DNA from 4 places in the Streptomyces sp. NPDC015032 genome. Region 1 is predicted to be linked to each of the others. Evidence: riboswitches for the same ligand, from Rfam matches in the RefSeq annotation. Region 1 holds a riboswitch; each other region holds the start of a gene.

What was found. A riboswitch is a leader RNA that binds a small molecule or an ion and turns the genes downstream of it on or off. The one in region 1 is predicted to bind cyclic di-AMP.
Region 2: it holds a riboswitch for cyclic di-AMP, as region 1 does, so the genes downstream of both, ACF08M_RS19995 (M23 family metallopeptidase) here and ACF08M_RS12480 (C40 family peptidase) in region 1, are expected to answer to the same signal.
Region 3: it holds a riboswitch for cyclic di-AMP, as region 1 does, so the genes downstream of both, ACF08M_RS07670 (transglycosylase SLT domain-containing protein) here and ACF08M_RS12480 (C40 family peptidase) in region 1, are expected to answer to the same signal.
Region 4: it holds a riboswitch for cyclic di-AMP, as region 1 does, so the genes downstream of both, ACF08M_RS32635 (M23 family metallopeptidase) here and ACF08M_RS12480 (C40 family peptidase) in region 1, are expected to answer to the same signal.

Annotation. Positions count from the first base shown of each region.
Region 1 covers NZ_JBIBVN010000006.1:156,566-161,945, forward strand. The annotation lists partial or broken gene ACF08M_RS12455 (DUF1254 domain-containing protein) at 1-34, opposite strand, end outside; gene ACF08M_RS12460 (APH(3') family aminoglycoside O-phosphotransferase) at 972-1,769, opposite strand; gene ACF08M_RS12465 (hypothetical protein) at 1,851-2,138, opposite strand; gene ACF08M_RS12470 (ATP-dependent Clp protease proteolytic subunit) at 2,246-2,881, shown strand; gene ACF08M_RS12475 (hypothetical protein) at 2,889-3,197, shown strand; cyclic di-AMP (ydaO/yuaA leader) riboswitch at 3,601-3,765, shown strand; gene ACF08M_RS12480 (C40 family peptidase) at 3,769-4,242, shown strand; gene ACF08M_RS12485 (ATP-binding protein) at 4,988-5,380, opposite strand, start outside.
Region 2 covers NZ_JBIBVN010000013.1:33,150-38,529, forward strand. The annotation lists gene ACF08M_RS19985 (M16 family metallopeptidase) at 1-443, shown strand, start outside; gene ACF08M_RS19990 (M16 family metallopeptidase) at 470-1,852, shown strand; cyclic di-AMP (ydaO/yuaA leader) riboswitch at 2,200-2,367, shown strand; gene ACF08M_RS19995 (M23 family metallopeptidase) at 2,380-3,174, shown strand; partial or broken gene ACF08M_RS20000 (GntR family transcriptional regulator) at 3,210-3,580, shown strand; gene ACF08M_RS20005 (HPr family phosphocarrier protein) at 3,749-4,030, opposite strand; gene ACF08M_RS20010 (GNAT family N-acetyltransferase) at 4,196-5,380, shown strand, end outside.
Region 3 covers NZ_JBIBVN010000003.1:414,106-419,485, reverse strand. The annotation lists gene ACF08M_RS07685 (APC family permease) at 1-348, opposite strand, end outside; gene ACF08M_RS07680 (hypothetical protein) at 721-1,005, shown strand; gene ACF08M_RS07675 (DUF2461 family protein) at 1,196-1,717, shown strand; gene ACF08M_RS07670 (transglycosylase SLT domain-containing protein) at 2,059-2,844, opposite strand; cyclic di-AMP (ydaO/yuaA leader) riboswitch at 2,849-3,035, opposite strand; gene ACF08M_RS07665 (ATP-binding cassette domain-containing protein) at 3,732-5,380, shown strand, end outside.
Region 4 covers NZ_JBIBVN010000034.1:52,724-58,103, forward strand. The annotation lists gene ACF08M_RS32630 (PP2C family protein-serine/threonine phosphatase) at 59-1,222, shown strand; cyclic di-AMP (ydaO/yuaA leader) riboswitch at 1,504-1,656, shown strand; gene ACF08M_RS32635 (M23 family metallopeptidase) at 1,668-2,825, shown strand; gene ACF08M_RS32640 (aldo/keto reductase) at 3,149-4,093, shown strand; gene ACF08M_RS32645 (PrsW family intramembrane metalloprotease) at 4,268-5,380, opposite strand, start outside.

The sequences.
Region 1 (5,380 bases):
AGGCGTTGAACGGGGCGGGCGCCATGTTGCCCATGTGCGGTGAACCGCTGCACCTGTTCCAGAATGAACACCGGCGGGTAGCCGTAGACGTACGCCTCGGCCGCCAGTACCTCAAGGTCCGACATCACACACCCCGCATCGTTCGAAGACTCCGGTGTTCGGATCGTCACCCGGTATGGGCCCTCCCGCCACCGGTCCGCTCCGGGCGCCGCGAAATGCCGCGGTCACCTGCAACGCTCCTCAGCGCGGGATGGCGTCACTCGACAGCCCCGAAACTCCCTGACCACCGCATTCCGTCGGTGCCCCACTGACACCGCCCAGCCGGGGCCGCGTGGTCCTCACCCGGCCTGTCCCCACTGCCCAGCGCGGAAGCACGAGGCGGGCCCTGGCCGCGTCTTGTCAGGGAGGCAGCCCCCCGGGGCCCGCACCCCACACGCTGTCGAGGCCGCAGCCACGGCCCCTTCGGACACTCCCCCCTGAGCCGGTCACCCGATCAGCGGCTCCCAATCACGCCGGAGTGGCTCCCAATCACCGCGGAGACCACCGGCCGTGGTCGAGTACATCCCCGCCGCAGGAACGACCGAGCGCATGGTTGTCGGGCTCAGCCCGATCTGGCGCCCCCTTTTCCTGGCCGGAGGTCGACTGGGAGCAGCTACGCGCAGTGGAGAAAGGCTGGCGCTCGCCGCTCGCGTCGCTGCGCCCGGCACCGGCACCGGCACCGGCACCGGCACCCGCCAGCCGTTCCTGCTCTGGGCAAGATCCGTTTCAAGACGGGCCCTGGTTCGGCGCAGCGCCGGTCGGGTCGCGGGCCTGGCTGGTCGTGGTCGGCGCGGTCGACCCGGCGGCGTAGCAGCTGCTCGTCATCACGGTCCATCCGTTCAGCCTGGCAGCCGCCACTGACAGCCGGGGCCGGTCGCGTCACCTGCGGAAGCGGAAGAGCCAGGTGCCGTCGGCCGGGCCCACGCCCGGTATCAGAAGAACTCGTCCAGGAGCTGGTAGAAGGCGGTCTTCGCCGGATCGACGCGCTCCGCGCCGTACCGCTCGACGAAACGCTGTACGCAGTGCGGACCGAACCACGGGTCCTCCTCGCGCGACAGTTCGCGCATCGCGAGGGCCAGGTCGGCGTGCCGGTCGGCGCGGCCGAGCCGGCCCACGTCGATCACCCCGGTCAGCCTGCGCGTCTCCGGGTCGAGCAGCACGTTGTCGGGGCACAGGTCCCCGTGGCAGACGACCAGGTCCTCCCGGGGCGGGCGGGTGCGTTCGAGTTCGGCTCGAAGTCGCCATTCCGACCAGCCTGCCCGCTCCTCCTCCAGGTCGTCCAGGTCGACCAGGCCCGCCTCCAGGTGGTGCAGCGCCTGCGGGATCATCACGTCCAGGCTCGCGTCGAACGGACACTCCGCGACGGGCAGTTCGTGCAGCTGCCGGGCGACGTCGGCCATCACCTCGGCCACCTCGGTGCGCTGCGCGGTGGGCCATTCCTCGGCGGCCGAGATGCCCGGTACCGCCTCGGTGACCAGCCAGGAGACGGTGTCGCCGGAGCCCAGGCCGACGACGCGCGGGACTGGCAGGCCCTGCGCCGCCAGCCATTCCAGGCGGTCGGCCTCCGCCTTGAGGTCGAGGCCGGTGTCCGGCTGGACGGGGACGAGTTTGGCGTACAGCTCGCCGGGGCCCGTGAGGTGGTGGACGAAGGCTCCGGAGTCGCCTTCGGTGACCGGCGTCCAGGTATGGCGGGGGTAAAGCTTTTGGACTTCTTCGTACGTGTCGCTCATGGGAGACACCCTGGCCGATGCCCGGACCCCGCCGTGGGCGTCACGCAGCACAGGGGCGGGAATGAGCCGTTCCCGCTGCGGTCATGACGAGGTGGCGGACGGTTTTCCCGTGCCGTCACCGCTGCCGTCGCCTTCCGGGGGTTCGAGGTTCTGCACCTTGCGCGCCTCCTCGACGATGGTCAGCACCGCGTCCGGGGTGGCCGGTGACAGCCCCTCGGCGCGCAGCGCCAGGTTGCGGACCCGGAAGTCGCGGAGCGCGACGGCCGGCCGGAGCTGGGAGTTGACCCGTTCGGCCATGTCCTCGCTGAGGAAGTACTCGGGCGGCACACCGAAGTACTCGGCGAGCACGTCGAGTTGCTCCAAGGTCACGCCTCCATCATAATTTTCTGTACGTCCTGTACATTTTTTACAGACACTTGCGCAGGCCCCGCTTGCGCGAGCCCCGTACAGATCCCGGAGGAGAGGCTTCGCCCATGCTGTTCCGCCCCGCCGCCCGCCATGTGCTGCCCGAGTTCACCGAGCGCACGACCAACGGGACCCGCACCCTCGACCCGTACTCCAAGCTGCTCGCCGAACGGATCGTCTTCCTCGGCACCCCGGTCGATGACACCGCGGCCAACGACCTGATCGCCCAGTTCATGTATCTGGAGCACGCCGCCCCGGACCGGCCCGTCTCCCTCTACATCAACTCCCCCGGTGGCTCGTTCGGGGCCATGTCCGCGATCTACGACACGATGCAGTACCTCACCTGCGAAGTGGAGACCTACTGCCTCGGCCAGGCGGGTTCCTGCGCGTCGGCGCTGCTCGCGGCGGGCGCTCCCGGCAGGCGGCACGCCCTGCCCGGCGCCCGGGTCGTCGTGCAGCAGCCCGCACTCACCGAGCCGATGCAGGGCCAGCCGTCCGATCTGGAGATCGAGGCACGGGAATGGGAACGGGTCCACGAGATGCTCATCACACTGCTGGCCCGTCATACCGGCCGTGATGCCGGCCGGATCGCCGACGATATCGAGCGCGATCTCATCCTCGACGCCCCGGGGGCCAAGGCATACGGCCTGGTGGACCACATCACGGAGAGCCGGAAGTCCTCGCTCCCGCCGCAGGGCACGCGGTGAACGCCCGATGCAGCCGTCCGAGTTGCCGCCGCTTCCCGCACTGACGTGCGCCGAGGGGGAGTTCATCGACCGCTATCTCGAAGTCCTCGACCAACTGGGCCGGATCAACCCGGCCCACGGAGGCGACACCTACAGCGCGCTGCGGGCCGCACAGGCGCTGGCCTCACGGGCGGGCGCGCTGCGGGACGCCCTCGCGTCGATGCACGAGCGAGGCGAGGCACAGCTCCACGCCGTCACCCTGGCGCGGGCACTGCGAGTGCTGGACGGGGAACGACGGGCCGGACGCGTCACCGTACCCCCCGCTCCGGCGAGTTGATCAGCCGTTTTCGCACCGGACCCCGACGCGGCCGGCCCAACTCCCCGCGCCCCACTCGAAGGGGCAGCCAACTCCCCTTCGCGACACGCCCGGTGGCCACATCGGAATTCCTAGCTCTTTCGGCGTAGAAAGTCCCCCTCACGAGGGACATCTCAACTTGCGTTTTCCGGGTGATCAGTGGGCGGAATCTTTGATTCCGCCCCTGGTACGGGGCTGGCCCGAGTGACCGTCGGGAACCTCCGAAAACATCCGCTCCACCCGAACGGGTCAGTCGTGAGGAGCCTCACAAATCACTGTTTCCCCTCGGAAATCCGGCAGTCGGTGAGTCAAGATCCCTGGGACGACAAGCCCCCGCCACCGCGGCGGGGCGGTCCGGGCGGACGCCGAGTCCTGCCGCCGCGCGGATGACTGGTCGACAGAAGTGGATCGGCAGGAGTGGAGGACCCGAGCACAACGGGCCGACCGGATCAATGGTCGGCCCTCGGGGTGAAGCCGCCGAGCGCGGCCGGGCAACTTCGCCAGCCCGAACCCGACAGGTCATCCTTCACAGGCGGCTGACGAAGGGTTGCGCATGACTGCGCAGGTTCATGTCCCGTCTCTGCTCGCCCGGGCCGGCACGGCCTCGGTTCTGACTCTGGCCGCCGTCGGCGGCACCATGCTCGTCCCGGGCGCGGCTCCGGAAGCCCAGGCGGCGACTCTCTCCATGAAGGCGCTGAAGGTCGCCGCGTCCAAGAAGGGATCGCCGTACAGGTGGGGGGCCACCGGCCCCAACCGCTTCGACTGCTCGGGCCTGACGGTCTACTCGTTCAAGAAGGCGGGCAAGAAACTCCCCCGCACGGCCCAGCAGCAGTACAACAAGGCCCGCCACATCTCGGCCTCGCACAGGCAACGCGGCGATCTGGTCTTCTTCCATTCCGGCCGCAGCGTCTACCACGTGGGGATCTACGCCGGCCATGGCAAGATCTGGCACTCGCCGAGATCCGGCGCGGTGGTCCGGCTGGAGAAGATCTGGACGAAGCGGGTCTATTACGGACGGGTCCGCTGACACCTGTCCGGCGGATCGCGGACCGGGGCGCGGACCTCGGCCGCGCCCTGCCGGGCGAGGCCCGCACTCCGGCGCCGGTCCGCCCCTTCTCGGCGCCGGAGGGACCTCGGCACGAGGGGCGTCGCCGCGGTGGCCGCCGGCGAGGTCGACCTCGCGCTGGGCCACGTGTACGAGCCGATGACCCCGGCCGGCCCTCCGGGGTACTCGCCGAGCCGCTGCTGGTCGAGGAACTGATCCTGATCACGGGGCGGGACAGATGCCGGCCGAAGGCGCTGGGAGACTGCCGGTGCCGGAGCTCGCGGGGCGGCCGCTGATCAGCAGCGCGCCGACCCATCGGCCGCGTGGCGGGGTGGAACAGGCGTTGGCCCAGGTGCGGCGACGGCCCGGCGACCGGGCGGTGACGGCGGGTGATCGAGCGGTCGAGGGTGTGCGGTCAGCGTGCGGTCGGGCATCAGCGCGACAGCCTTGGCGTCATAGGCCGGCAGCGAGCTGCCCACGAACAGGTGCCGGTCACGGTGCGGCCCTCGTACAGGTCGGGCGCATGCACGACATGCCCCTCGGTACGTGATGTGTCGGCGCAGACCGTCACGCCCGGGGTGAGGCCCCGAGCAGGATGAAACAGCACGGCTTCGGCCACCATGGATCTCCCACAGTCGTCGGGCAGGAACTGATCCACAGATCCAGCGCACTGCTCGGGGAGTGCGGCCGGCGGCCGACCGCGGGGAACGTCGCGGACGCAGGCCGGTCAGTTCTGTACGGGGATGCTCCACGGGAGCTCGATCCAGACCGTCTTGCCGCCGTCGGCGGTGGGGGTGACGGTGAGTCGGCCGCCGCATTCCTTGGCCAGCGAGCGAATGATCACCATGCCCCGCCCATTGTCCTGCTGAACGGCGGCGGGCAACCGCCGCGGCCGGCGTGGGTGGCTGTCCCTCACCCCCAGGTGCAGATTCTCCTCCCGCTCCAGCCTCAGCTCCACGGTGAAGGTGGGCGACTGCCCGAACGTGTGCTGGACGGCGTTGGTCGCGAGCTCCGAGACGATGAGCCGGATGCTGTCGGCGAACTCGGTGCCGACGGCGAGACCCCATTCCGTGAGCACCCGGTCCACATATCTGCGGGCCGCCGCGACCGAGACCGGCTC
Region 2 (5,380 bases), on a different contig from region 1:
TCGGGCTGCTGCGGCTGGCCGGTGCGCCCTCCCTCGGATGGCTGGACGTCAAGACGTCCGGCGGCGTCGAGGTGCCGCAGATCGAGGCCGCGGTCGACGAGGAGCTCGCCCGGTTCGCCGCCGAGGGCCCCACGCCCGAGGAAATGGAACGTGCGCAGGCCCAGTTGGAACGCGAGTGGCTGGACCGGCTCGGTACGGTCGCGGGCCGCGCCGATGAACTCTGCCGGTTCGCCGTGCTGTTCGGCGATCCACAGCTCGCCCTGACCGCCGTGCAGCGGGTGCTCACCGTCACCGCGGAAGAGGTCCAGGCGGTCGCCAAGTCCCGGCTGCGCCCCGACAACCGGGCGGTGCTGGTCTACGAGCCGGTCGAGCCCGCAGAATCGGCGGACACCGACGAGACCGCCGCCGACGACACCGACGCGCACGAAGGAGCGGGCAAGTGACCGACGCTGCCGCGACTGGAGTATCGATGCAGTTCCACCCGCAGCCCGCCCCCGGCGTCGCCCGCCCCTGGGCCTTCCCCGCGCCGGAGCGCGGCGCTCTGCCCAACGGCCTCACGGTGCTGCGCTGCCACCGCCCCGGCCAGCAGGTCGTGGCGGTGGAGATCTTCCTCGACGCCCCGCTGGACGCGGAGCCCGAGGGCCTCGACGGTGTGGCCACGATCATGTCGCGGGCACTCTCCGAGGGCACCGACAAGCACACCGCCGAGGAGTTCGCCGCCGAGCTGGAGCGCTGCGGCGCCACCCTCGACGCGCACGCGGACCACCCCGGCATCCGGGTTTCCCTGGAGGTTCCGGCCTCCCGGCTGGCCAAGGCACTCGCGCTCGTCGCCGAGGCACTGCGGGCGCCCGCCTTCGCCGACAGCGAGGTCGAGCGGCTCGTGCGCAACCGGCTCGACGAGATCCCGCACGAGCAGGCCAACCCGGCCCGGCGCGCCGCCAAGCAGCTCTCCAAGGAGCTCTTCCCGGCCACGGCGCGGATGTCGCGCCCGCGCCAGGGCACCGAGGAAACGGTCGAGCGCATCGACTCGGCAGCCGTGCGCGCCTTCTTCGACGCCCATGTCAGGCCGTCCACGGCGACCGTCGTGGTCGTCGGTGATCTCACCGGCATCGACCTGGACACCCTGCTGGCCGACACCCTCGGCGACTGGTCGGGCGACACCGCAGAGCCCCGTCCGGCCCCGCCGATCACCGCGGACGACACCGGCCGGGTGGTGATCGTCGACCGTCCGGGTGCGGTGCAGACGCAGCTGCTGATCGGCCGGATCGGCGCCGACCGGCACGACAGCGTGTGGCCGGCCCAGGTGCTCGGCACGTACTGCCTGGGCGGCACGCTCACCTCCCGGCTGGACCGGGTGCTGCGTGAGGAGAAGGGCTACACCTACGGCGTGCGGGCCTTCGCCCAGGTGCTGCGGTCGTCGGCCCCGGATTCCGCCGCGGGACCGACCGGGGCCGCGATGCTCGCCATCAGCGGATCGGTGGACACGGAGTCCACGGGACCGGCGCTGAAGGACCTGTGGACGGTACTGCGGACCCTGGCGGCCGAAGGGCTGACCGACGAGGAGCGCGAGACGGCCGTGCAGAACCTCGTGGGTGTCGCACCGCTGAAGTTCGAGACCGCGGCCTCGGTCGCGGGCACCCTCGCCGACCAGGTCGAGCAGCACCTCCCGGACGACTACCAGGCGCACCTGTACGCCCGGCTCGCGGAGACCGGCACGGTCGAGGCGACCGCAGCGGTGGTCAGCGCCTTCCCGGGCGACCGGCTGGTCACGATCCTCGTCGGGGACGCGGCGCAGATCGAGGGGCCGGTCCGGGCGCTGGGCATCGGAGAGGTGTCGGTGGTCACCGGCTGACCGGTCCGGCCCGTTGCTCGTGGCGGTCCGCTCGTGGCGGTTCGCCTGTGACGGCCTGCCGGCCGACTTCCCTGCCCGGCCGAGGGCCGACCGGACGGACCGGGCGCCGGTTTTGCACCAGCCGATTTGCCAACCGGCACCATAGGTCCATATATCAGGACAAGGGGAAGGTCCTTGTGAGCGAGATCTCGCAGGGGCCTTCCTTTTTGTCCGTTCTGGTGGGGGAGGTTGCCCGTCTGTTCTGTGGGATGCGCTACAAAGTGGCCTGTTCGTTTGGTGAATGAAAGCGACCCCGCTTAGCGTCGGCTGGGCTGTCCGTCACTCGTATGCCGCATCCGCGACATACCGGGCAGTCATCGCCGAGTCCCCGTCAGGCGCGAGCCCGGGGAGCCGGGGACCCACGCAGTCCCTGGGGTGAATCGGATGTCCGGGCCTCGATGGGGCCGGTATGTCCGTAGGAGACCTTCCTGCTCCGAACCCGTCAGCTAACCCGGTAGGCGAGAAGGAAGGAAAGGACCAGCCACTTCATGGCGTTCACCCGTGCCTCCGGGAAGCATCGTGCCCCGAGCCGACTGACGCGCAGGAGCGCGAAGATTGCCGGGGTCGCGGCCATGGCCGCCACCGGCGTCGTCGGCGGCACGGCCGCGCCGGCCCTCGCCGCGGACACCTCCGTCGGTGAGACCGGTCTGAATCAGGTCATCGCCATCGACGGCACCGTCGCCGACCAGATCGACGCCCAGGCCGACGCGCAGCAGCACCAGGCCGATGCCGCGGCGAAGGCGGAGGCGGAGGCTCAACGGAAGGCGGAGGCCAAGAAGCGGGCCGAGGTCAAGAAGAAGGCCGAGGCGAAGCGCGCAGCCGAAGCGCGCGCGGAGAAGGTGCGCGCCGCCCGCTCCGCCGAGCGCACCCGCCTGGGTGCCTTCCAGCTCCCGGTCGCCGGTTCGTACGTCACCACCGGCTACAAGTCCAGCGGCTCGCTCTGGTCGTCCGGCAGCCACTCGGGCATCGACTTCCACGCCGCATCCGGCAGCTCCGTCGTCGCCGTCGGTGCCGGGACGGTCGTCGAGGCCGGCTGGGGCGGCGCGTACGGCAACAACATCGTGCTCCGGATGACGGACGGCACGTACACGCAGTACGGCCACCTCTCCTCGATCGGCGTCTCCGTCGGTCAGAGCGTCGGTGCGGGCCAGCGGATCGGCCTCTCCGGCTCGACCGGTAACTCCACCGGACCGCACCTCCACTTCGAGGCCCGGACCACGCCGTCGTACGGCTCCGACATGGACCCCGTCGCCTACCTGCGCGCCCACGGCGTCAACGTCTGACCGACGCCCCGAAGGGCCGTCCCGAAGCGGCAGCCCTCGGCCAGGAGCAGGCCGGGCGGGGTGAGGATCTGCGCTTGCTGGGCGGCTGGTTCCACGAGACGTTGGTGCAGACCTCCGGCAGCCCCGGCCTGATCGCGCTGCTCACCCAGCTCCGGCACAAGACCGCCTGGATGTACGCGGCCGAGCAGTCGGCCCGCCCGGCGGACTCCTGGGCCGAGCGCGGAGCCATCGTGGACGCGGTGGCGACGCGGAACGGGCCGGGATGATGGCCTCCCGGCACGCCGAACGGGCCGCGGCCGCGCACCGGCTGCGCCGCATCGACCGGCCGGAACGCCGGCCCGCCGCCTCCCGTACCGGCCCGGTGAGGGCTTCGCGGCATTCCGTAAACGCTCCAGGCATCCGGCATCAACAATTGTGCCGTATGCAAGGAGTCCTCATTCCGCGGGAATTTCTTCGGGCCGTCCGAATCGATTTCGCTCTGGAATTCCTTTGCGTATCCCGGACCGGGAATGCGAAAGAGCCGCGGACCCGGTCGAGGGTGCCGCGGCTCTTCGAGGGGAGGGCGGGAAGCGGGTCAGACCGTCTCCGGCAGCTCGTCGAGCCCTTCGGCGACCAGCTTCGCCAGGCGGTCCAGGGCGGCTTCGGAGTCGTCGGCCTCGGACGCGAGCACGATCTCCTCGCCGCCGTGCGCGCCGAGGCCGAGCACCGCGAGCATGGAGGCGGCGTTCACCGGGTTGCCGTCGGCCTTGGCGATCGTCACGGGGACGCCGGAAGCCGTGGCGGCACGGACGAAGATGGAAGCGGGGCGGGCGTGCAGGCCCTCGGCCCAACCGACGTTGACGCGGCGCTCAGCCATGGTTCTGCCCTTCACGAATCAATAGTTGTCTAGACCAGTCTCTCATGCAGTGCGCGATGCTCCGGCCGATCCGCGGCAGGCCCGTGCTGCACCGCCGCTCGGCCCCCTCAGACTGCCCCGGCCCCAGGGCCGACGCGACCGCTGACGGAGCCGTAGTCTTTGCGCATGCAGCCCTCGCCGGAGCAGAGTCCGCATCACGTGTACCCCGACCATTGGGAAGCAGACGTGGTCCTCCGCGACGGAGGAACGGCGCGGATCCGGCCCATCACCACGGACGACGCCGAACGGCTGGTCAGCTTCTACGAGCAGGTCTCCGACGAGTCGAAGTACTACCGCTTCTTCGCTCCGTACCCCCGCCTGTCCGACCGGGACGTGCACCGCTTCACCCATCACGATTACGTCGACCGGGTGGGGCTCGCGGTCACGGTCGGCGGCGAGTTCATCGCGACCGTCCGCTACGACCGGATCGACGAGCGGGGCAGGCCCGCCTCCGCGCCCGCCGACGAGGCCGAGGTCGCCTTTCTCGTCCAGGACGCGCACCAGGGCCGGGGCGTGGCCTCGGCGCTCCTGGAGCACATCGCGGCCGTCGCCCGTGAGCGCGGTATCCGCCGCTTCGCGGCCGAGGTGCTGCCCGCCAACATCAAGATGATCAAGGTGTTCCGGGACGCCGGGTACACCCAGCAACGCAGTTTCGAGGACGGCTCCGTCCACCTCACCCTGGATCTCGAGCCCACCGCCGAGTCCCTCGCCGTCCAGCGCGGCCGCGAGCAGCGGGCCGAAGCGCGCTCCGTGCAACGGCTGCTGGCCCCCGGTTCCGTCGCCGTCATCGGCACCGGCCGCACACCCGGCGGAGTCGGCCGCACAGTCCTGCGCAATCTCCTCGGGGCCGGTTTCACCGGTCGTACGTACGCCGTGAACCGTGCCTTCGCCGCCGACCAGGGCACGATCGACGGGGTTCCGGCCCACCGTTCGATGGGCGAGATCGCCGAGCCGGTCGACCTCGCGGTCGTCGCCGTCCCCGCCGACCGGGTTCCCGAGGCCGTCGCCGACTGCGGTGAGCACGGTGTCCAGGGCCTGGTCGTTCTCTCCGCCGGATATGCCGAATGGGGAGCCGAGGGCAGGGAGCGGCAGCGGGAGCTGGTCCGCCATGCCCGCTCGTACGGAATGCGGATCATCGGGCCGAACGCCTTCGGCGTGATCAACAACGCCGAGGCCGTCCGGCTGAACGCCTCCCTCGCCCCCGAGCCGCCCGCTCCTGGACGCATCGGCCTCTTCACCCAGTCCGGAGCGATCGGCATCGCACTGCTCTCCGGGCTCTACCGGCGCGGCGCCGGGCTCTCCACCTTCATC
Region 3 (5,380 bases), on a different contig from region 1:
CATCACGACCAGCAGGGAGAGCACGAAGACGAGCCATCCGGCCAGCCGTCCCGCCATGGTCGACACCATGGCGTACTCGCCTCCCGCACTCGGAATGAGGGTGCCCAGCTCCGAGTAGCAGAAGGCGACCGCGATGCAGAGCAGCGATCCGACGGCGATGGTCAGGGCGGTATAGGTACCGAGGCTGGAGAACAGGTCCGGTACGACCACGAAGAGTGTCGAGGCGGGCGTCACGCAGGAGAGCGTGAGCAGCGTTCCGCCCACGACGCCGATGGAACGCTTGAGCTTCTGTGGGGTGGGGCCGGTCGCGGGGGCGAGCGCCTGGGGAGCGCTGAGCGTTTCCGTCATCGTGCGATTCCGATCAACAGGTGCGGTGTTTGAGCACGGGAGCGGTATCGCCTCCAGACAGAGGACGTGGTGAGTGGTTTCGTCGCTCCCGGCGACGACATGCAATCCTGACGAGTTCCGCAGGTCAAGAGCCGTTCACCTACGGAATTCGTTGTTTCGGCGAGTAAATCTAACGTTTTGGCGCTAAGAATGCGTCATTCCGCTGGGGATCGGCGGGTACGGGAACCGCAGCGTGGCCCGGCGGAAAGTTTCGCCCGTTCCAGATTCCGGAAGGGCGGGGCGCCCCGGAGCACCGGGGAGCGCGGACGGCCGCCATCGCGCACGCACTTCGGTGCGGGTGCGCGTCCCCGGACTTGATGCCAGCCTGGATGCATGGCTTGGGCGTCATGGACGACTCGTGGTGTGTTCTCCGGGCACGGTGGTGTGCTGACGGACGAGGCCGGCGTCCTGTCCGGGGACCTGACGGTTCACACGACCTGGGCCGATGACACGGCCCAGGTGACCGTGCAGTACACGGGTGCGATCGACTGGTTCACCATGTCGGGCAGCCCCGTGTCGTGCGGCTCGGAGGATGACAGCCGGCGCCTGCACGACGCGGTGGTGAAATCCGTCCGGGCAGGGGCGGGGGCCACCGTTCCCAGGCCTCCGCCGGAGTAGCCGATGCGCGGGTCGCTCCCCGCCGGGTCCCTCCCGGTCCGGCCGCTGCCATAAGGTCTCTTGAGTGAGCAGAGCTTTCAGCGGCTGGACAGAGCAAGCATTCGAGCTGCTTCTGCGGTTGGAGGGCACCCCTTCGCAGGAAGAGCGCGAGAGACACCGAAAGGACCGGGAGCGCCTGGTCCGTCAACCCATGATCGCGTTGCTGAACGAGGTGGCCGACGCGGAGGGGGCGTACGAGGACTTCTCCGTCTGGGGGTTCCGCAAGGACCCGTGGTGGTGGCAGCACCAAGTAGCGGTGATCCGGATCGCGCGCAATGTCGAGATCGGCCTCCGCTTCGACCTCGACGGGCTCCGGATCAAGGGTGGCTGGACCTACCCGGACCCGGGGCAGATCCCGTTGTTCCGTACGGCAGTTGCCGCGCAGGAGAGCGGACCCGCGCTGGTGCGCGCCGTCGAGACGCTGGAAAGGCGGGGGTACGAGGTCACCGGCGATCTGATGAAGCGCGTGCCACGCGGCCACGACGCCGGGCATCCGCGCGCCGACTACCTCCGGTACCGCTCGATCTCCGCCGCCCGGCCGCTCGGCGGGGACTGCGCGCAGCACACGCCGGCCCTGCCCGGTGCCGTGCTCGCGGCGGCAGAGGAACTGGAGCCCCTGCTCTCCTGGCTCGCCGGCCATGTGACCGTTCCCGGTCCCCGCCGAGCCGCGTAGCACCGCCCCCGCACGCTGCCCGCGGGGGGCGGGATTCCGGTCCCCCCTCGATCACTCCACGATCGTGCCGCTGCCCGCACGCGCGCAGGGCGGGACTCCTGCCCTGTTCGTCGCCTACTTCTTCGGAGAGGCTGCCCGCACGCGCCGGGGCTCCGCGTCCACCGGCCCGTTTCCGGACGGCACGCTGCCGACGCAGGTGCGCGAGGCAGGGGTTCCGGCCTCGCGCACATCCGGGGCAACGGCCGGAAGGCGGTCCCCGACCGTCGAGAGGCCCTTCGCGAGCGGCATGACCGCCCTCTCACCACTCGTCGGCCCTGAACCGCCACCGGCACCATGGGGCGTCAGTAGGCCCCGAACACGTTGTCGATCGAGCCGTACTTGTCGGCCGCGTAGTTGCAGGACGCGGTGATGTTGGCGACCGGGTCGTAGCTGTCCAGCGACGTACCGGGCACGTGGTAGGCGCGGAACGTCGGGTCGATGATCTGAAGGAGACCCTTGGACGGCGTTCCGGCGACAGCATTCGAGTCCCAGTTGTTGACGGCCCGGGGGTTGCCGGAGGACTCGCGCATGACGTTGCGGTGGATGCCGTCGTAACTGCCGGGGATGCCGTGCTTCGCCATGACGGCCAGCGACTCCCTGATCCAGCCGTCCAGATTGTTCGTGTACGTGGCGGGCTTGACGGCCGGTGCGGCCGTGGTGGTCGTCGCCGGTGCGGCACCGCTCACGGCGGACACGCCGGTGGAAGCGTGTGACCCGGCCTTGGCGCCGATGGTCAGCTTCATGCCCGGGACAATCAGAGCGGGGCTGCCACCCACCACCTCTCGATTTTCCTCGTACACCTTCTGCCAGCCACCGCTGACGGAATACTCCCGCGCGATCTTGGAAAGGGTGTCGCCCACGGTCACGGAATGGACGGCGGGTGCGGCCTTCTGGACGGAGATTTCCTTGACAGTGGCGGCGGACGACGCCGCGGCCTTTTCGGCGGCGACGGTCTGCGCCGGTGCGGCCGAGGCGAATCCCGCACAGACCAGCGGAAGCACGAGGGCGGCCCCGCCCGTGGTCGCGGCGATGAATCCGCGGGTCAGCGAAGTGGACTTGCGACGATAGGACTTACCCGTGGTGGGCATGGCGAATTCCTCTCCGTCGCCTGCGAGGTGAGCTGTCGGGTTCAGACTGGAGATGTCTGGCCGCATGCAACTGCGGCTTCACCCCGAGCCGTTCCGAATTCCGGATCGGCGACCTACCTGGGTCCCCCGCTCCTGCCGTACGCGATCGGGTCGGATTCTCGGACGGCGGCAGGATTCGGCGTTCCGTCCGGATTGACGGTGACCGTAGGCGAGAAAGGCCGAATGGAACAAGCCCCTATTTTTTGATCACAATTGATTTGCAAGATCGAATCACAGAAAGGCAGTAATCCACCTCACACCACATGACCAAATTTCCTTGCACAGAAGGGAACGGCGCGCGCAGCCTGCCGCCTTGAACCGTGGACGTGACTCACACCACGCAGTTCCCAAAAGTCACATTTCGGACAGAGCTCAAAAGTCGCAACTCTCTACAAATACCCCCTAATTAACCAAGCGGGCATGTTCGACAAAGCGCCCATATAGGGACATTTGCCCGCCTGTGCTCGCACTCTCGCTCCGGTGCGCCGCCCCCCGGGGCGACCGCACCTGGCAGGACCGGTCGGCGGTCCGGCCGTGCCACTCCCCCGCCCGGCACGGGGCTTTGCCTTTCGCCCTCCGGCTCACTATCGTCTTGACCGTCCTGTTGTCTCCGATAGAGGTGGACGTTGCGCATCTGAGGTTCGCGATCATCGCGCCGTACGGCTCCGGTCGTACGCCCGTCACGCTGTAGCAGTGTGTTCTCCTGCCCGTGACCCCGCGTGGATGCGACCTCGGTGCAGGAGCCGTCCCTCGATCTCTCGGACCGGCGCACCCTTCCCCTTCCGGTCGCTGCGTGGTGCTCGCATACGAAGCCCTCACTCACCAGGCTCACGACTGCGAGGATCACCATGGCGACACCCACTGCCCCCAATGTCTCCCTCACCTGCTCCGCCCTGTCGTTCCAGTGGCCGGACGGCACGACCGTCTTCGACGGGCTCTCCCTCGGCATCGGCCGCGGCCGCACCGGTCTCGTGGGCAACAACGGCGCGGGCAAGTCCACACTGCTGCGCCTGCTGGCCGGCCTGCTCCGCCCCTCCCAGGGCTCGGTGACCGTCGGCGGCAGCCTCGCCCATCTCCCGCAGAACATCACCCTCGACACGTCGTTGCGGGTGGACCAGGCCCTGGGCATCGCCGAGCGGCGCGATGCGCTGCGCGCCATCGAGGCCGGGGATGTGAACGAGAAGCACTTCGAGACGATCGGCGACGACTGGGACGTGGAGGAACAAGCCCTCGCGACGCTGGGGTCGCTCGGACTCGGGTACCTCGAACTGGACCGCACCGTGGGCCAGATGTCCGGCGGGGAGACCGTCCTGCTGCGCCTGGCCGCACTGTTGCTGGAACATCCCGATGTCCTCCTGCTCGACGAACCGACCAACAACCTCGATGTCTTCGCGCGTCGCAGGCTCTACGACGCCGTCGACAACTGGCGCTCCGGGGTGCTGGTCGTGGTCAGCCACGACATCGAACTGCTGGAGCGCGTGGACCGCATCGCCGAACTGCGCGCCGGATCCGTGGGCTGGTACGGCGGTGGCTGGTCCGCCTACCAGGAAGCCCTCGCCACCGAACAGGAGGCCGCCGGACGGATGTTGCGGGCCGCCGAGGCCGACGTGCGCCGGCAGAAACGCGAATTGGAGGAGACCCATGTGAAGCTGGCCCGCCGCCAGCGCCAAGGCAGGAAGGCGGAGGTCGACGGGGGCCTCCCGAAGATCCTCGCCGGCCGCCGCAAGCGGTCCGCGCAGGAGTCCGGGGGCAAGCTGCGCGGTGTCCACGAGGAGCGGCTGAGCGAGGCGCGCGAACGCCGCGAGGAGGCCGCGGACGCGGTCCGCAACGACGCCGAGATCCGCGTGAGCCTCCCCCACACCGCCGTTCCCACCGGCCGCACGGTGCTGAGCCTGCACGAACTTCGCCCCCGGTTCGGGCGGCTGCTCCAGGGCAACCTCCATGTGCACGGACCCGAACGGATCGCACTCGTCGGCCGCAACGGCGCCGGCAAGACCACGCTGCTGCGCACCCTCACCGGCGAACTGGCCCCGCTGTCCGGCGAGGCCAGGACGTTCGTACCGGTGCGCTTCCTTCCCCAGCGGCTGGACGTGCTGGACGACGAGCTGAGCGTCGCGGCGAACGTGGCCCGTATGGCTCCCGGGGTCACCGACAACCACATCCGCTCCCAGCTCGCACGCTTCCTGTTCCAGGGGAAGCGCGCGGAACAGCCGGCGGGCACCCTCTCGGGCGGAGAACGCTTCCGCGCCGCGCTCGCGGCGACGATGCTCGCCGCACCGGCCCCGCAGTTGCTGATGCTGGACGAGCCGACCAACAACCTGGACATCGCCGGCGTGCGACAGCTGACCAGCGCACTCCAGTCGTACGAGGGTGCGCTGCTGATCGCAGGCCACGATCTTTCGTTCCTGGAATCCGTCGGCATCACCCGCTGGCTGCTCCTCGGGGAGGAACTCCAGGACACCACGGCGGAGGAGGTGCGCGAGCTGCTCTCGACGCC
Region 4 (5,380 bases), on a different contig from region 1:
CTGGGGGTGGGGCGCGGTACCGTCCGCAGCCGCGCGCGTACCGGGCAGGAGACCACAGGTGTGGAAGCGGTTGAAGCGGCGCGGCAGGCATGCCGAGGGCGGCGGCACCCGCACGCGGCGGTTCGTCCGCGCGTTGCCCGCTCTGATGATTCTCGGCGGGCTGGTGTTCGATCTCCTCACGCCGCCGACCTTCACCGCCGTTCCGCTGTTCGTGGCGGCGCCGCTGATCGCCGCGCCGTTCTTCTCGCTGTCCAGGACCATCTGCACCGGTGCCGCCTCCATGCTGGCCGTCGTCGCGCTGCGGCTGTACAGCGGCACGCTGCCGGAGGTCGTGCCGCTGATCGAGTTGCTCACCCTGGCCACCGTCTCGGTCCTCGCGGTCGTGATCAACGGGGTCGTGCGGCGGGGCAATGAGCAGCTGGCCTCCGCGCGGGTCATCGCGGAGACGGCCATGCGGGCGGTGCTGCCGAAGCCGTCCGACCGGATCGGCGGGCTGCATGTGGCGGCGCGGTACGAGGCGGCGCAGGCGGACGAGTTCGTCGGCGGTGACCTGTTCGCCGTGACGGACACCCCGCAGGGGGTGCGGCTGGTCGTCGGGGACGTGCGGGGGAAGGGGCTGGACGCCGTGGAGTCGGTGGCGGTGATCATCGGGGCGTTCCGGGAGGCGGCCGAGCAGGAGCGGTCGCTGGAGGGCGTGGCGCAGCGGCTGGAGCGGGCGCTGGCGCGGGAGGGGACGCGGCGGGGCGGGCTCGATGCGGTCGAGGGCTTCATCACCGCCGTGCTGGCCGAGATCCCGTCCGGAGGGTCCCGGGTGCGGATCGTCAACCGCGGTCATCCCGAGCCGATCCTGCTGCACCCCGACGGGGCGCTGGAGGTGCTGGGGCCCACGGTGCCCGCGCTGCCGCTCGGGATGGACCTGGGCGTGTGGCCGGACCGGGCGGATGAGTGGGATCTGCCGGCGGGAACGACTCTGCTCCTGTACACGGATGGCCTCTCCGAGGCGCGGGACGCCGACGGCGTCTTCTACGACCCGGCGGCCCGGCTGCGGGGGCGGATCTTCCCGGGGCCCGAGGAGCTGCTGTCCGCGCTGACCGATGACGTACGGCTGTATACCGGTGGTGAGACGACCGACGACATGGCGCTGCTCGCGGTCGTACGTCCTGCGGAGGGGCAGCCGGACCGGCGCAGGACCGTGACGATCGTGGGTCTGGAAGAGATGTGACGGGCGAGGGCGTGAACCCGGTGCGAGCCGGGCGCGACCTCGGACGGGGGATGCCACCGTACGTAACCGAAGGACGCCGCTCCGCATAACATTTGACGCAACGTCAGAATCTGAGTAATGGCTGAGCCCCGATCAACTCGTACTGATCCGCCCGATTGTGTCCCGTAAAGTCCAGGCCAAAGACGTGAACGATCAGTGGGAACGGCTTGGAATCAGGCCCGGGTGTCTATTAACGTTCGATAACGCAGCGCGGTCGTCCCAGCCGTCGTCAGTGGCGGCACCGTGCGCGAGCGCCGAATCCCGCAAGGGAACCGGGGAACCACCTACATGGGGTGAATCGGATGCCTGCGTCTTGTGAGAGACGGAGGGGCCCGTAGGAGACCTTCCTGCTCCGAACCCGTCAGCTAACCCGGTAGGCGAGAAGGAAGGAAAGGAGTGCGCCCCCGTGGCGTCCAACAAGCCTGCCCCCGAGGCCCCCTCTCGGTTCAGCCCCGACTTCGGTTCCGGTACTGGAACCGACTACGGCACTTTTGCGACGGGAACGGCCTACGGCACCGAGCCGGGCGGCGACTTCGCCGGTGGGTTCGGCAGCGAATTCCGCGCCGACGGCAATGGCGAGCCCGAGCGGGGCCGGGACGAGTGGAACCCCACCGAGGAGTCCGTCCGCCCCGTACGTGGCAAGCACCGCGTCGCCAAGCAGCGCAACGGACTTGCCCGCAGCTCCACGGTGCTCGGGGTCGGTGTCATCGCAGCGGTCGGTGCGGGCGGCATGGCCACCGCGCAGAGCAAGCCGCCGGTCTCCATCTCCCTTCCCGACTCCATCGCGGACAACCTCCCCGACGCGAAGTCCCTTCCGGGCGTGGGTTCTCTCTTCTCCGAGGAGTCCGAAGCCGAAAAGGCCGCGGCCGCCGCCGCGGCCGCGCCGCTCACCACCGCCGGTCTCACCACCACCGAGGCCGAACAGGGCACGGCGGACGCGGGCGAGGCGCTCCGCGCGCGCATCCTCCAGCAGGCCGAGCAGCAGCAGGACGCCGCCGACGCCGAGGCGAAGGCAGCCCAGGAGAAGGCGGCCGCGGAGCAGGCCGCCGCCGAGGCCAAGAAGCAGCAGGACGCCGCCGAGGCCAAGGTCGCCGCCGAGAAGAAGAAGGCGGAGGAAGCGGCCAAGAAGAAGGCCGAGGCCCTGCGGCTCGCCAAGCTCGCCGCCAGCTATGCCATTCCGACCTCCTCCTACACAGTCACCTCGACTTTCGGCCAGGCCGGCTCGATGTGGTCCTCCGGCTACCACACCGGCCTCGACTTCGCCGCGCCGACGGGTACGCCGATCAAGGCCGTGCACGGCGGCACCATCAAGTCGGCCGGCTGGTCCGGTTCGTACGGCTACCGCACGGTGCTGGAGCTCGACGACGGTACGGAGGTGTGGTTCTGCCACCAGTCCTCCATCGGCGTCAGCGTCGGTCAGAAGGTCACCACCGGTGAGACCATCGGCCGGGTCGGCGCGACCGGCAACGTGACCGGCCCGCACCTCCACCTGGAGGTCCACACCTCCGACGGTACGGGCATCGACCCGATGGCCTGGCTGCGCGGCAAGGGCCTCAACCCCTGATCCGCAGGCCACCTTCCCGGCCCGCGTGATCCGAGCCAATTCGCCGGCCGCCGAACCCCGGCAGCCCTGACGCTCCCCCCGACGTCAGGGCTGCCGGTCTGCCGGGCCTTCCCGACGTCAGGGCTGCCGGTCTGCCGGGCCTTCCCGATGTCAGGGTTGCCGGTCTGCCGGGCCTTCCCGATGTCGGGACTGCCGGTCTGGCGGAGCAGCACAGCCGCCGGAGCGGCACAGTCGCCGGAGTGGCTGGCCCACCGGGGAGGTCGGCCCGTCGGAGCGGTCGGCCCGTCGGAATAGTGGTGCCGCCGGAATCCGTTGACCCGTTTATGACTTCTCTTCGTAAGCTGGGCTCTTCCGATTTCGAGGTCTTCCCACTCGCCCTCGGCGGCAACGTCTTCGGCTGGACCGCCGACGAAGCGCAGTCGTTCGCGGTGCTGGACGCCTACGCCGCAGTGGGCGGCAACTTCGTCGACACCGCTGACGCCTACACCGCCTGGATCCCGGGCAACGAGGGCGGCGAGTCGGAGACCGTCATCGGAAAGTGGCTCGCGGCCCGCTCCAACCGCTCCGACATCGTCGTTGCCACCAAGGTCGGCGCCCACCCCTCGTACAAGGGGCTCTCCGCCACGAACATCAAGGCCGCGGCCGAGGAGTCGCTGCGCCGGCTCGGCACCGACCACATCGATGTCTACTACACGCACTTCGACGACGAGACCGTCCGGGTCGAGGAGATCATCACCGCCCTCGACGAGCTCGTGAAGGAGGGCAAGGTCCGGGAGATCGCCGCTTCCAACATCAGCCCCGAGCGACTCCAGGCGTCCCTCGACTTCTCGGAGCGTGAGGGGCTCGCCCGGTACATCGCCCTTCAGCCGCACTACAACCTGGTCTCGCGCGACACGTACGAGGGCGAGCTCCAGGACACGGCGGCCCGGGCCGGGCTCGCCGCCGTCCCGTACTTCGCCCTGGCCTCCGGCTTCCTCACCGGTAAGTACCGTCCGGGTGCTTCGGTGGAGAGCGCCCGCGCCGAGAAGGCCGGTGAGTACCTGAAGTCGGAGCGGGGGCAGAAGGTCCTGGCCGCGCTCGACAAGGTCGCCCGGGAGCACGACGCCGAGGTCGCGACCGTCGCGCTGGCCTGGCTCGCGTCCCGGCCGACCGTCGCCGCGCCGATCGCCTCGGCCCGTACGGTCGAGCAGCTGCCCGCGCTGGTGGCCGTCGCGGATCTCCGGCTGACCGAGCAGGAACTGGCGGAACTCACCGAGGCATCCGCCTGACGAGCACGAGCACGAGCACGAGCACGGGCACGAGCACTGGCACGGGCGAGAGCACCAGCATCGGTACGAGTACGAGTACAGGCGGCCGTCCATCGATCGTGGTCGCGGTCGACTGTTTGTGAACGCCCCGGGAGAGCTGTGTTCCCCGGGCGCTCTCCGTGCCCATGAACGGCTCTACTGCGGGGGCGGTGGCCGGTGCGGGTTCAGGTAGGGGTTGTACGCGTTCCCGCCGGGCTGCATGTGCGGCGGGAACGGGTAGGCGTGCGGGGCCGGCGGCAAGCGATGGGGGCGCAGGCGGCCCGTCGCCTGCGCCGCGTATGTCAGGGCGGGAGCGGCCACGTTCCGGCGCTGCCAGAGATGGTGCAGCAGCTCCAGCTCGCGCTCGGCGAAGTCCGGGCCCGCGCTCCCGCGGCGGGCCTGCCGACGCAGCGAGGCCAGTGAGGTCGCGAACGATTCGTACTCGGCGACGGCGCGGGCGGCGGCCCTGCCATGGGCCTTGGCCTGCGCTGCGACATGAGCCCTGACCTGGGCCGATGGCCCGCGCCTCGGGGCGTGCCCCGGCCCGTATCCGTGCCCCGGCCCGTATCCGTGCCCCGGCCCGTATCCGTGCCCCGGTCCGTATCCGGGTCCGTATGCCGGCGCGTGTCCCGGCGCGTGCCCGGGTCCGTGTCCCGGCTCGTACACCGGCGCGTACGGTGGTGGCCAGTGTCCCGGTCCGTACGGACCCACCCGGATTCCCCCGGCCGCCGCCGCGTGTCGCTGGCGTGCCGCGTCGCGGGCCATGCCGCGGGCCCGCATCGAGGAGAGGGCGAGCGGCTCGGCCGGGGTCAGCCAGCCGGCCGCCGCATAGGCGGGCAGCTCGGCGGCGAGCGTACGCAGCTCCCGCTGGCGCGACCAGATCGCCAGCCAGGTCACCAGGCCGAAGACCGGGACCATGAACACCCCGTACACGGCGTAGAAACCGTATGGGCCGAACGACGCCGACCCGTTCCACAGGGCGTGCATGCCCATGGCGAGGACGAGACCGAGCAGCGGCAGCGCGATGCGCCGGATCCGGCGGTGCCGCGCACTGGCCGCGGCGAGCCCGAAGCCTATGCCGGTCAGCACGGTGAAGAGAGGATGCGCGAACGGCGACATCACCGCTCGTACGAAGAACGTCGCGGCCGTCACCGAGACGACGCCCGAGGTACCGATCTGTTGATCCTCGCCGAAGGCGTTGCCCAGGTAGAGGATGTTCTCGGTGAACGCGAAGCCGCTCGCGGTGAAGCCGGCGACGACGATGCCGTC